DNA from 2 places in the Neobacillus sp. DZ-9 genome. Region 2 is predicted to be linked to the other one. Evidence: riboswitches for the same ligand, from Rfam matches in the RefSeq annotation. Region 2 holds a riboswitch; the other holds the start of a gene.

Region 1 (6,060 bases), on a different contig from region 2:
AATTTAATTTGTCAATTTTTTAAAACAGAGTTGGGACAAAAATATTTTTCTGCTAAGTCTATATATAGAGAAATTCCGTTTACACTTTCACTGCCAGCACATGAAGTTTATTCAGATTGGAAGGACGAGAATGAATCAGTGTTTGTCCAAGGGATTATTGACTGCATCCTTGAAGATGAGCATGGTCTAATCTTAATTGACTATAAATCCGATGGAATTATTGACAGATATAAAGGCGGGTTTGACCAGGCTAAACCAATTCTTGAAAAAAGATACAGACTGCAAATTGACATTTATTCAAAAGCTATTGAGCAAATTTGGCGAAGAAAGGTTTCGCAGAGGTATTTATTTTTCTTCGACGGGGCTCATATTTTAAGACTTGATTAAAATACAAAAAATGACATAGACCAATGTATTGGTTTATGTCATTTTTTAATTATTCCCCGCAATTGGCTGGTCAATTAAATTGGTATCAAGTACATTAGTACCACTAAGCCCGTTATTGGTTATAATGATTCCACCAGTATTAAATGCCCCTGAGCCGGCTGCGGTTTTGGAACCGGATTTAGGTGAAATGTAGACGGTGTCCCCGAATTGTACAATTCCGCCGGCGACATTCACAATTTGGACTGGGCCAATAATGGCTGGCATGATAAACATCCTTTTTTAATTAAGATATAAGATAACATATGCGTATTTCATATATCCTGTTCATGGCCAAACAGAAGTTCATGTCGTATGTGTTTAACCCTGGCCTCCAATGATACATTTTTAGTATTGCCAACATGTAAAATGGATGAACTAGAAAAACCGATTATATCCATGTTTTGAACTTTTATCAGAGGATTGGTATTATAGGCGGTAAAGTAAAGTGCTTCATTTATTGGCAGGAATGGAATAGGTTTGGTAGATACACTATAGGAAGACATATTGCCCTCATTTCCAAAAAATATTTCAGCTTCCCTTTGAACAGCAAGAGCGCGGGAAAATCCATTAATAATACAGGAATCGCCAAGCTGAAGAATTGAGGAGAAAGATGCAATCATTACTTTAAGGTGATCAACACTAGATAGTCGCTGTAGCATAGCCAGGTGTCACATCCGCCGCCAATGGAACAAAAGGTCCAATGATTAAGGATTCTGCCGGTGTGTCAAATGCAGATGCTAACTGGATGGTCTCGGTATCACCTACCATGACTAACGAGGAACTGGAGACGCCGGTAATTTTAATGTCTCCGACACAAAGATTCCGGTTATAGACTTCAAATATCATTCGTTTTTCATTCCTTTCACATTTTCTGGGATATTACTTAGAAAAATAAATACCCCGTTTTGGATCTCCTGCTTTAATAATTCAATGATTTGTTCGTCGTGTAACTGATTATTTTCAGAGTTCTCTTTCGACCTCATATTTTTTAAATGATAATCTATCCTGTTAGGAAGTTGTTTTAAAATATCTTCTTTGATAAAGGAAAAATAGGATTCATTTGGTGGGATGGCTAATTTATTTTGAGTATTTTCAATTATTTGTGGTAAATCCAACTCCAAATATTGATAAATAGCTTCCTCAATTTTAATGGACCTCTGCATTTTTGATTGTGGAGATAATGGAGTGTTTAAGGATTGATTTTGAACAGCAAAGTCCTCAATTCCCGCTAAATCATTAGGATTTAAGCCAATGTTTAATGTACCTTCGAGAGTTTCTACCTTTAATTGATCGAATTTATATTCAATTTTATCGACATGGATGGATTGTTTTTCATTTAATTTTTTTATTTCATCCCGCATCATTTGAATCGTTTGTTCTAATGCCGTGATTCGATTTTCTTGAGCCTGAATACATTTTTGCAACCATTGAAGATATTGGTAATAATCTTGATACATTAAATCACCTCGCTATAACTCCTTATTCAATACTTCCTAACCGTACTGGTGCTTGCAGCGGCACAGAGGGAGCCAGTAATAATTGTGAGGATGGTACCCCACTTGTAATTTCACCAGGTTTTATAGTGGGCGGTGCTGGTTTGGTGAATCCTCCTGTATTAGATAAATAAGCTGCTGATTTAATAATTCCGGCACTCCCTATTTGCAGAACGGAGGAATTGGTAATACCGCCAATTTTGATAAAATTAATCTGGATATTCTGCTGAATATAAAAATTCATCAATATCCCCCCAATTCTTACAGGTTAAAGGAAATTGGCTGGTCAATCGAATCTGGATCATAGGTATTTGTTGTACTTAATCGGTTATTTACATCTAATATTTCGCCTGTATTAAAAGAACCTGCACCAGAGAATGTTTTGGCTGCAGAAAATGGCATGATTTTATAGACATCTCCAATATGGAAAACAGAGCTGCTTCCAAGTGTTATGACCTGTGCAACTCCAACAATTGCTGGCATGTTCAACACCCTTTTTTTATTAATATCTTTACATTCTATGATTGGGCGGGTGTAATGTGATTCATTCGCCCAAATAAAGTTTTTTATCAAAGGCTCTTTTCGTAAACTATGTTGCTTTTGGGGCTTAATTTAGGGCTTTTACTAAGTTGGTAGGCAATTTTCCCAAATGTCCTTACGAAAAGATGCCATGAAGAATCTTGTTATACGGGTTGATGAACTTTTACGAAAAACAACCATCTTTGCGAAAATAGCCTTATCAAAAAATAATAAAATGAGTCAAATTGACTATTGTTTAAGGTTATAAATGATAGATTAGTATGATATTATAAGAGGTGAATTTCTACTATGATGATAATGAGAACAGTCGAAAATAAATTTACTGATTCTCGATAAAGGCAAAACTGATGAAAATCAGTGACGCAAAGCTAAAGGGGCTAAAGTGCATCAGCACTATGCCAGCCAGTTACCGAAGGAGGAGGTCGACTGAATGGGTCTATTACTACGCATTCAAGAACAAAGTAATCAAACCGATGGAGGATTGAAAAAAGAGATTTCTTCCTCTGGAAATCAATCATCTACTCCAAAGCTCAAGATGCTAACGCCTTTTCATGCATTTGGGCCAATTAAATCACTTTTATTGGATACGGATGTTACAGACGTTTTGGTGAATGGACCAAACGAAGTGTACTGTGAACGGAATGGTAAAATATTATTAACTCCTATTCAATTCCGTAATAACGATCATTTATTAAGCGTAATAAAAAAAATTGGCACCACTTTCGGAAGAAAAATCGACGAAAGTTCACCTGTTATTGATTTTATGCTGCCGAATGAGGGACATGTTATTGCTATGATTCCACCAATTGTTTCAAACGGGCCAATGATAACAATAAAAAAACTCAAAAAAATTTCTGACATGAGTTAGTAACAATTTCATATTAATTATCTTTATTTAGAACATACTTTTTTCGATTTTTGGAACTCTCTATGGTATGATAGTTTCGGAATAAATGAAATGAACATACATAAGGAGGCAATTCAATGATTCACGCTCATATTACTTCATGGGTTTTAGCTCTAATATTATTTTTCGTGGCTCTTTCCTTACTTAAAGGAGGAAAAGCAAAAGGTGCTAAAATCGTTCGAATGATTTTAAGGGTATTGTTCTTACTCATTATAGCAACAGGAATTGGGCTTCTAGCCAAATTAAATGGGGTTGGAAATATTACACCAATGTATTGGTTAAAAGCAGTCGCTGGTCTTTGGGTAATTGGTTTATTTGAAATGATTCTTGGCAGAGTTGCTAGCCAAAGGAGAGTTTCGGCATTTTGGATTCAGTTTGTAGTGGCATTTTTGCTAGTATTATATTTAGGCTTTGTTCAACTGCCAATGTCCTTTTTAAATCCATAATATTTGTGTAAGTAAAGGCTGTCTAAAAAGACAGCTTTTTATTTTATTCACTTTCTTTAATAGTTCACCGCATTAATTTATTATAATATTATTAACATATTACCCTTTCAAGAGGCCAGATAGCAGAGACAATCAATTTGGAAACTAAAAAAGGCTGGGACAATCCCTGCCTTTTTGTTTCATGAAATCATTTTTTCGATGATAAGTCTTTTTCCGGTATTTAAAGTGAATTCGAAGCGGTCGTTGACCTTTTCAAAGTAGAAAAAATGATGCTGAACATTGCAAATTTGCTCTTGATTATCAAAAACCATAAAATTTACGCCATCTTTACGGTGTTCATCCGATATAAATGAGAGATGATTGTAGCAATAAATACAATCGTAAATGGAAAAGTTTAACGAGTTTAGAGTGGTAACAAATTGGAAGAAGGCGTCATCATTAACCCCTTCTAAAAGCCTTTCAAGAGAGTAAACTAAATGCTTCCGGATTCTCACCAAGTCATGGTCCCGAAGCATGGTCGCTTCTTTCCCGATTCGAATTTTCCCCGATTCATACAAAATCCCTTTTTTCCATCGATTCATCCGGAAAACTTCAATTTCCTGCTGTAGATAATCCTCTAGCATAGCAGCTTCTTCCGTCTCCTCATCAAAAAATATCCACTGATCATTAATTTGTTCGACTGTTCCCTCGGTATAGGCTCTTTGTTGAAGATCATATAGATTCATTCGTTGTTGTCGATTCATTATTAACCTCCGTACCAGATGCTTTCATCTTCCTTTTTAGACATCTTCCTGAAATTTTATAACAAGGTAATTTTTTTAATTAAGTATTAATATTTAAACCCCTTTTGGTATACCAAATATGTGATTCTGATAATGGACAATTAACCAAAAATAATGGGCTGAATACAATAAACCATAAATTGGATGTACAGTAGTTTGATTGACAGAAAGGAGATACGTACATGTGTGGAATTACTGGATGGATTAATTATGGTATGGACGTAAGAAACCAAACAGATATAATTGAAAAAATGACCAAAACCCTGGCAAAGAGAGGCCCTGATGAAACGAACATCTGGACTGAGACACATGTAGGCTTTGGGCATAAACGTCTTATTGTTGTCGACCCTGAAGGGGGCAGGCAGCCCATGTCCAAACAAAAGGAAAGCGCAAAATTCACCATTTGTTATAATGGGGAATTATATAACACTGAAGATATCCGCAAAATTCTCCTTACTAAAGGATATTCCTTTAAAGGTCATTCTGATACAGAAGTTCTGTTAACTGCCTATATAGAATGGGCGGAAGAGTGTGTAAATTATCTAAATGGAATCTACGCCTTTGCAATCTGGGACAGTAAAAACGAACAACTCTTTATTGGACGAGATAGATTAGGTGTAAAACCGTTATTTTTCACGGAACATCATAAAGGACTTTTATTTGCTTCGGAAATTAAGGCAATCCTGGCTCACCCGGAAATGAAAACCGAGGTAACCCAAGAAGGGCTTGCCGAGATTTTTGGAGCAGGTCCATCAAGATCACCTGGATCAGGTGTGTTTAAAGGAATTCAGGAACTTAGGCCCGCACATGCGTTAACTTTTTCTAAAAAGGGCTTAAAGATCTGGCGCTACTGGAATGTAAAAAGCGAAGAACATAAGGATAATACACAGGAAACGGCAGAAAAGGTACGTTTTTTAGTAAGTGATGCTGTGACCAGGCAGCTTGTATCCGATGTACCTTTATGTACCTTATTATCAGGAGGTCTGGATTCAAGTATTATTACTGCCATTGCTGCTAAAGGCTTCGCAGATCAAAATAAAGGGAAGCTTCATACTTATTCGATTGACTATGAAGGAAATGACCAATATTTTTCATCCAATGAGTTTCAGCCGGATTCGGACGGGAAATATATTCAAATGATGACAGACATTTTTCGAACTAAGCACCATAACAAGGTCATTTCCCAGCAGCAGTTAGTTAGTGATTTAATCGAAGCGGTTCATGTCAGAGACTTACCAGGGATGGCAGACATTGATTCCTCACTGCTCTGGTTTTGTAAAGAAATCAAAAAAGACTTTGTTGTAAGTCTATCAGGAGAATGTGCTGATGAAATTTTTGGGGGTTACCCATGGTTTCATCGTAAACAGGACTTGGAGCGGCCTGGTTTCCCATGGATGCGTTCAGTGTCAGAGCGGGAAAATTTATTAAAGCCTCATTGGCAGGAAAAATTACAATTACAGGAATAT
Region 2 (6,060 bases):
ATTGTTAGATTTAGTGCCTGAAGAGCTAAAGTCACCTACTTTAACAGGTGAGTGGGAACAAAAGCTTGATCAGATTGCTCATGGAAAGTTGAAAAAAGAAGTCTTTATTAGTGAAATGAAAAACTACACAAGAGAAATCGTTGCTGAAATTAAAGCAAGTAATAAAAAATACAAGCATGACAATATTTCTACTAAGAATTGTCCAGACTGTGGAAAACCAATGCTTGAAGTAAATGGAAAAAAAGGTAAAATGCTCGTGTGCCAAGATCGGGAATGTGGTCATCGTAAAAATGTATCTCGAGTCACAAATGCACGATGCCCACAATGCCATAAAAAACTGGAACTTCGCGGCGAAGGCGAGGGCCAAATCTTCGTATGTAAATGTGGACATCGTGAAAAACTATCTGCTTTCGAAGCACGCCGCAAAAAAGAATCTAGCGGCAAAGTGGATAAGCGCACTGTACAAAAGTATCTAAAAAATCAGCAGAAAGACGAAGAACCATTGAATAATGCGATGGCAGAGGCATTAAAAGGGTTAAAGTTTGATTAACCATCTATTAAAGGGGCCATTCACGAAGATAGAATATCTTTATGAATGGCCCCTTTATCAATCCCTATTACCTTTCATTTGTTATTGTGCTAAAGTATTATCGTGTTAAAATTCTGAAAATTTAATTGACAGTAAGGGTTTTCTTCGCATACAATAATTATCGATACGATAGTTTTATAATTTTTTTGAATGGGATGATAACAATGAGGCATCGCAATAAATTCATACAATATTCCGTTATGTTCATAAAAGAGGCTGGACTCAAAATCTAATCAGATACGAGTCCAGCCTCTTTCTTTATTATACTAAAGTATTAGAGGAGATGGAGAAATGATTACACTTACTGGGAATAGTTTAACGTTGGAGCAAATGAAGGATGTTTTATTTCGCAAGCAAAAGGTCCGTGCTTCTGAACAAAGCATGGAGGCTGCTGCAAAAAGCAGGGAAGCAGTGGAAAGAATCGTATCAGAATCTAAGGTTGTTTATGGAATTACTACCGGTTTTGGTAAATTTAGTGATGTTTTAATTGACAAGGATCATGTACAGGATCTTCAACTTAACTTAATTCGTTCACATGCCTGCGGTGTAGGCGAGCCTTTCCCTGAAGTTGTTGCAAAGGCAATGGTTCTTCTTCGTGCAAATGCACTTTTAAAGGGCTTCTCAGGAATCAGACCGCTTGTTATTGAAAAACTTATTGAATTAGTAAATAAGGATATTATCCCTGTCATTCCGCAACAAGGATCGCTTGGAGCAAGTGGTGATCTAGCTCCATTATCACATCTTGCCTTAGTACTAATCGGTGAAGGCGAAGTTTTTTATAAAGGAAATCGCATGGACTCCCTTTCAGCACTACAGCAGGAAGAAATCCTTCCTGTTACATTAGAAGCGAAAGAAGGCCTCGCTTTGATTAATGGTACTCAAGCAATGACCGCAATGGGGGTAGTAGGATATCTTGAGGCTGAGCAGCTTGCTCATGAGAGTGAGCTTATTGCTTCCATGACAATCGAAGGATTAAATGGAATAATTGATGCTTTTGCTGAAGAAGTTCATGTGGCAAGGGGCTATCAACAGCAGATTGATACAGCTGCGAGAATCCGCCAATATTTAAGTGACAGCTTATTAACGACCATGCAGGGAGAGCTTAGAGTTCAGGATGCTTATTCACTTCGTTGTATTCCACAAGTTCATGGTGCATCTTGGCAGGCTCTTGATTATGTAAAAGAAAAACTAGAAATTGAAATGAATGCGGCAACTGACAATCCGTTAATTTTCGATGATGGTGAAAAAGTAATCTCTGGCGGCAACTTCCATGGTCAGCCGATTGCATTTGCCATGGACTTTATGAAAATTGCTGTTGCCGAATTAGCTAACATTTCTGAAAGAAGGATTGAACGTTTAATCAATCCGCAATTAAATGATTTGCCGCCATTCTTAAGCCCTGAACCAGGCTTACAGTCAGGGGCAATGATTATGCAATATGTAGCCGCTTCACTTGTTTCAGAAAATAAAACTCTTGCCCATCCTGCCAGCGTGGATTCGATTCCTTCATCAGCAAATCAGGAGGATCATGTCAGCATGGGAACAATTGCATCCAGACATGCTTATCAAATCATTCAAAACACTAGAAAGGTCCTTGCAATTGAGTTGATTTGTGCCATGCAGGCTGTAGAATTCCGTGGAGTCGAAAAAATGGCAACACATACAAAGCTACTCTTTGAAAAAGGCCGGGAACAGGTTCCTGCCATTACTCATGACCGAGTATTTTCTAAAGATATCGAAAAGGCATCTGAGTGGCTTAAAAATATTGAATTTTCCCAGATGGTTAGAAGCTTAAAACAAACATTCTAAAGGAAAAAGGCGTGAGTTGCTCACGCCTTTTTATTCTGTCTGTTCCGGCAGCACACGGGCGGTATCACCGCGGCCGCCGTCTTCCTCGATTCTATTCTTAAATGCTTCCTGGGTTACAATCAATTCTTCGTCGCCAATGGCTTCCTTTACATGCTTTTCCACTAGGCTATTCTGAGGAAACTCACCTGGATGGTGTTTTCTTTTGTGGTTAAAATGTTCTCCACGAGCCAAACTCAACACTCCTTTCTTATACGCATGTAGCATGCCCTAACAGAATAGAAATAATTACTTGTCCTTAAAGATGTTAACTTTAAAGTTTATCTTAGAAATTGATATAATTAACTTACATATATGGTAAAAAGGAGGCTTTAACATGGACATGTTTCAAATTGTCTCGGAAGACCGTATTAAAAAAGCATATAAAGATGGAGAGTTCGAAAATCTTCCAGGATTGGGAAAACCAATGCAGCTAGAGGATTTGTCGGGAATTCCCGAGGAGCTGCGGATGGCTTATAAATTGCTGAAAAATGCAGGATATACCCAGGAGGAAAGTCATTTACGTCAAGAATTAATGACGATAGAGGATTTAATAAAAAAAACAGATGATAGTATTGAAAAAGAAAACCTACAAAGAAAGTTAAATGAAAAACTGATTCGTTTCAATCAGATAATGTCCAAAAAAGGTGTGAAAACGAATTCTTCCATTTTTAAGAACTACGAGTTAAAGGTACAAAATAAATTTAAATAAAAGGCCGGAAATCAACAGGCAAGTTTAAAATAGCAAAATAAAAAAAGCTGTGTCGTAGAGGAGCTGTTAACAGTTTACTCTTCGCCAGCTTTTTCTTCTGTTTTTGAGGGTTTACACATGCGGTCAAGAAAATATCCTGCAAATACCATAAATGCAATCGGAATCGAGAAGTTTAAGACATGAATAAAGGTCAAGGTACATCACCTCTAATTGTTATTATTGGAAAATTATTAATATTAAGTATATTTATATATTGGTTTCATTATATGCTCTTTGTCACATTTTAGACAAATATTAAAGCCAGATATAATAAGTAATTTTGGAAATTAAAAGGGGAATTCGACGGTATTTTCCTCCCTTTTCCAATTAAAACAACTAGAAATAAAACAAAAGAGGATATTTTGTAGGATTTTGGAATTATTTGTTCTAAAAAATTGTTAGAATTTTATAAAAAAATGACAAAATCTAACACCCTGTTATAAATGGACTATATATAATGAACATATCGAAAACGATTAAGTATATTGACCTAGAAATGTTAGTGATGATTGGTAAGTCGGTGATGAATTAGGTTCATTAAAGACAGAAAAGGGCAAACCTGTTGAAAAACAGGGACGCAAAGCCGAGGATCTAAGGTAGGTATTTACTTACTATGATGGCCGGGCTACCTGGAATACGAATGTATTTTAGGGGGGGAAAATGATGGTAATTACAGAAAGAAAAATGGATGTCATCGACGAGGAATGGATGGGGCTTATATTAGAGGCGAAAGAGCTCGGTTTATCATTAGATGAAGTACGGGAATTCCTCAATCAATATCAGGTAAAAAAGCTAATAACTAAAAACATCTGAGTACATATGGGAAAAGAAAAAGCATTCTACAAAAAATTTATGTTTTGTAGAATGCTTTTTCTTTTCATGGTAAAAAAATCCTATTGGTTATTGTTTTGGTTTGTCCGCCACTTATTAAATTCAAGAAACTCACGAAATTGATCTTTTGATACACCAGAATTCATGGCTTCTTTCACAATATTCATCCATTCACTATCTAACTCAGTTTTATCTATTTGTTCATGTATTAAATGCTCCACAGGAAGATTTAGTACAGCAGCAATCTTTTCAAGAAACTGAATTGAAGGATTCTTTTGCAGGTTTCTTTCAAGTGAACTTAAATAAGATTTTGCAACACCTGCCTGCTCAGCAAGTTCGGATAGTGACATTTTCTTCTCTAAGCGAAATTTTTTTACGCGGTCACCAATCATTGAGCCTCACACACCTATTTATTATTGTTTATATGTTAATTCTACCAAAAAGAATATGTAAGTACCATATTACGAACGGAGGATAATGACAAAATTATGAACTTTGCAAATTAATGTTTTAGTTTCCGAGGCCATAAGTAATTTTGAAAAAATAATCGGATAGAGTTAATATTAATAGTGTTGCCTATATAGTCTTAAAGTATAATTTTGACATAAGTATGTTTCTATTACGAACAATATTGCTTAACCTACATAAAATTAAACAAAAAGGAAGGGGCCCCTTACATGATTGTACTTAAGTCACAACGTGAAATTGAAGCGATGAAAAAGGCGGGAGAAATACTGGCTGCGTGTCATAGAGAAATAGCGAAGCGAATTAAACCGGGTATAACAACTTGGGAGATTGATCAGTTTGTCGATCAATTTTTAAGCGAAAATAATGCTACCCCTGAGCAAAAAGGCTATAAAGGGTACGAATATGCAACCTGTGCGAGTATAAATGACGAAATCTGCCATGGCTTTCCAAGAAAAGAGCCACTAAAAGAGGGAGACATTGTTACGATTGACATGGTTGTTAATTATAACGGTGCTTTGGCTGACTCTGCATGGTCTTATGCAGTTGGCAAAGTTTCACCGGAGACAGACCATTTATTAAACGTAACAAAAGAAGCACTGTACAAAGGGATTGAACAGTCCGTTCCTGGCAACCGAATTGGGGATATAGGACATGCCATTCAAAAATATGTTGAAAGTCAAGGATTCTCAGTCGTTCGGGATTTTATTGGACACGGAATTGGAACTGTCATCCACGAAAAACCGGATGTACCGCATTATGGGCTGCCAGGTAAAGGACCTCGAATTAAAGAAGGAATGGTGTTTACGATTGAACCAATGGTTAATGTTGGCAGGTACCAAACGAAGATGGATAACAATGGCTGGACCGCCCGCACAATTGACGGTAAAAACTCAGCTCAATACGAACACACAATTGCTATTACCAAAGACGGTCCGATTATTTTAACGGATCAGGGAAAATAAAAAAAACAGATCCTCGTGATCTGTTTTTTTACCTTTTTCGAAGATTTCCTAATTCTTCTACAAGAGCCTGCATTTCATTTGGACTAAAGGAATTCTTTCGTAGTACCATTTCATAGATCTCTTTTAATTCCTCGTACATTTCCTCATCGAAGTGAGAGGGTTTAATCGCACCAAGATTTAATACCTTCAGTTTCTCTTTTATCTGTTCGATCATAAATTCAACATTTTCTACCGACTTTTGGGATAGATTCACTCCGGTCACCCTTTCCGAAATATTAATCCCATCTTTTCATGTTAAAAAGGTTATGTCAATACAAAACTCATGATAAAGTTTGCGGACGTACTTGCTTAGGGAGCGTGAATAAAGCAAAATAAAAGGTAGATTGTATTTTTGGTATTATTTTCATTGAAAATTCGATTTATGATAATTAGAGATAAGGAAGGAAAGGTTAAGATGACGAAGAAAAATCAATTTTGGAAGGGTATGTTACTGGGAGCACTCGCAGGGGGAGCGATCAGTTTATTAGATAAACAAACCAGACAGATCATGAAGGAAAACGTTTCAAAAACTTCAAGTAAGGTTACCTATATTTTACGGCATCCTGGGGAAACCG

What was found. A riboswitch is a leader RNA that binds a small molecule or an ion and turns the genes downstream of it on or off. The one in region 2 is predicted to bind cyclic di-GMP.
Region 1: linked by a shared signal. The riboswitch ahead of AC59HZ_RS05610 (ATPase, T2SS/T4P/T4SS family) and the one ahead of AC59HZ_RS23250 (anti-repressor SinI family protein) in region 2 are both predicted to bind cyclic di-GMP.

Annotation. Positions count from the first base shown of each region.
Region 1 covers NZ_JCAIOL010000002.1:229,054-235,113, forward strand. The annotation lists gene addA (helicase-exonuclease AddAB subunit AddA) at 1-387, shown strand, start outside; gene AC59HZ_RS05580 (spore germination protein) at 433-651, opposite strand; gene AC59HZ_RS05585 (spore germination protein GerPE) at 699-1,085, opposite strand; gene AC59HZ_RS05590 (spore germination protein GerPD) at 1,066-1,272, opposite strand; gene gerPC (spore germination protein GerPC) at 1,269-1,883, opposite strand; gene AC59HZ_RS05600 (spore germination protein GerPB) at 1,906-2,163, opposite strand; gene AC59HZ_RS05605 (spore germination protein) at 2,181-2,402, opposite strand; cyclic di-GMP riboswitch class I at 2,787-2,873, shown strand; gene AC59HZ_RS05610 (ATPase, T2SS/T4P/T4SS family) at 2,890-3,327, shown strand; gene AC59HZ_RS05615 (YisL family protein) at 3,444-3,812, shown strand; gene AC59HZ_RS05620 (DUF2777 domain-containing protein) at 3,992-4,555, opposite strand; gene asnB (asparagine synthase (glutamine-hydrolyzing)) at 4,777-6,060, shown strand, end outside.
Region 2 covers NZ_JCAIOL010000009.1:168,881-174,940, forward strand. The annotation lists gene AC59HZ_RS23230 (DNA topoisomerase III) at 1-550, shown strand, start outside; gene hutH (histidine ammonia-lyase) at 881-2,398, shown strand; gene AC59HZ_RS23240 (hypothetical protein) at 2,429-2,629, opposite strand; gene AC59HZ_RS23245 (DnaJ family domain-containing protein) at 2,772-3,146, shown strand; cyclic di-GMP riboswitch class I at 3,728-3,818, shown strand; gene AC59HZ_RS23250 (anti-repressor SinI family protein) at 3,846-3,998, shown strand; gene AC59HZ_RS23255 (helix-turn-helix domain-containing protein) at 4,079-4,408, opposite strand; gene map (type I methionyl aminopeptidase) at 4,694-5,446, shown strand; gene AC59HZ_RS23265 (DUF1128 domain-containing protein) at 5,475-5,699, opposite strand; gene AC59HZ_RS23270 (YtxH domain-containing protein) at 5,868-6,060, shown strand, end outside.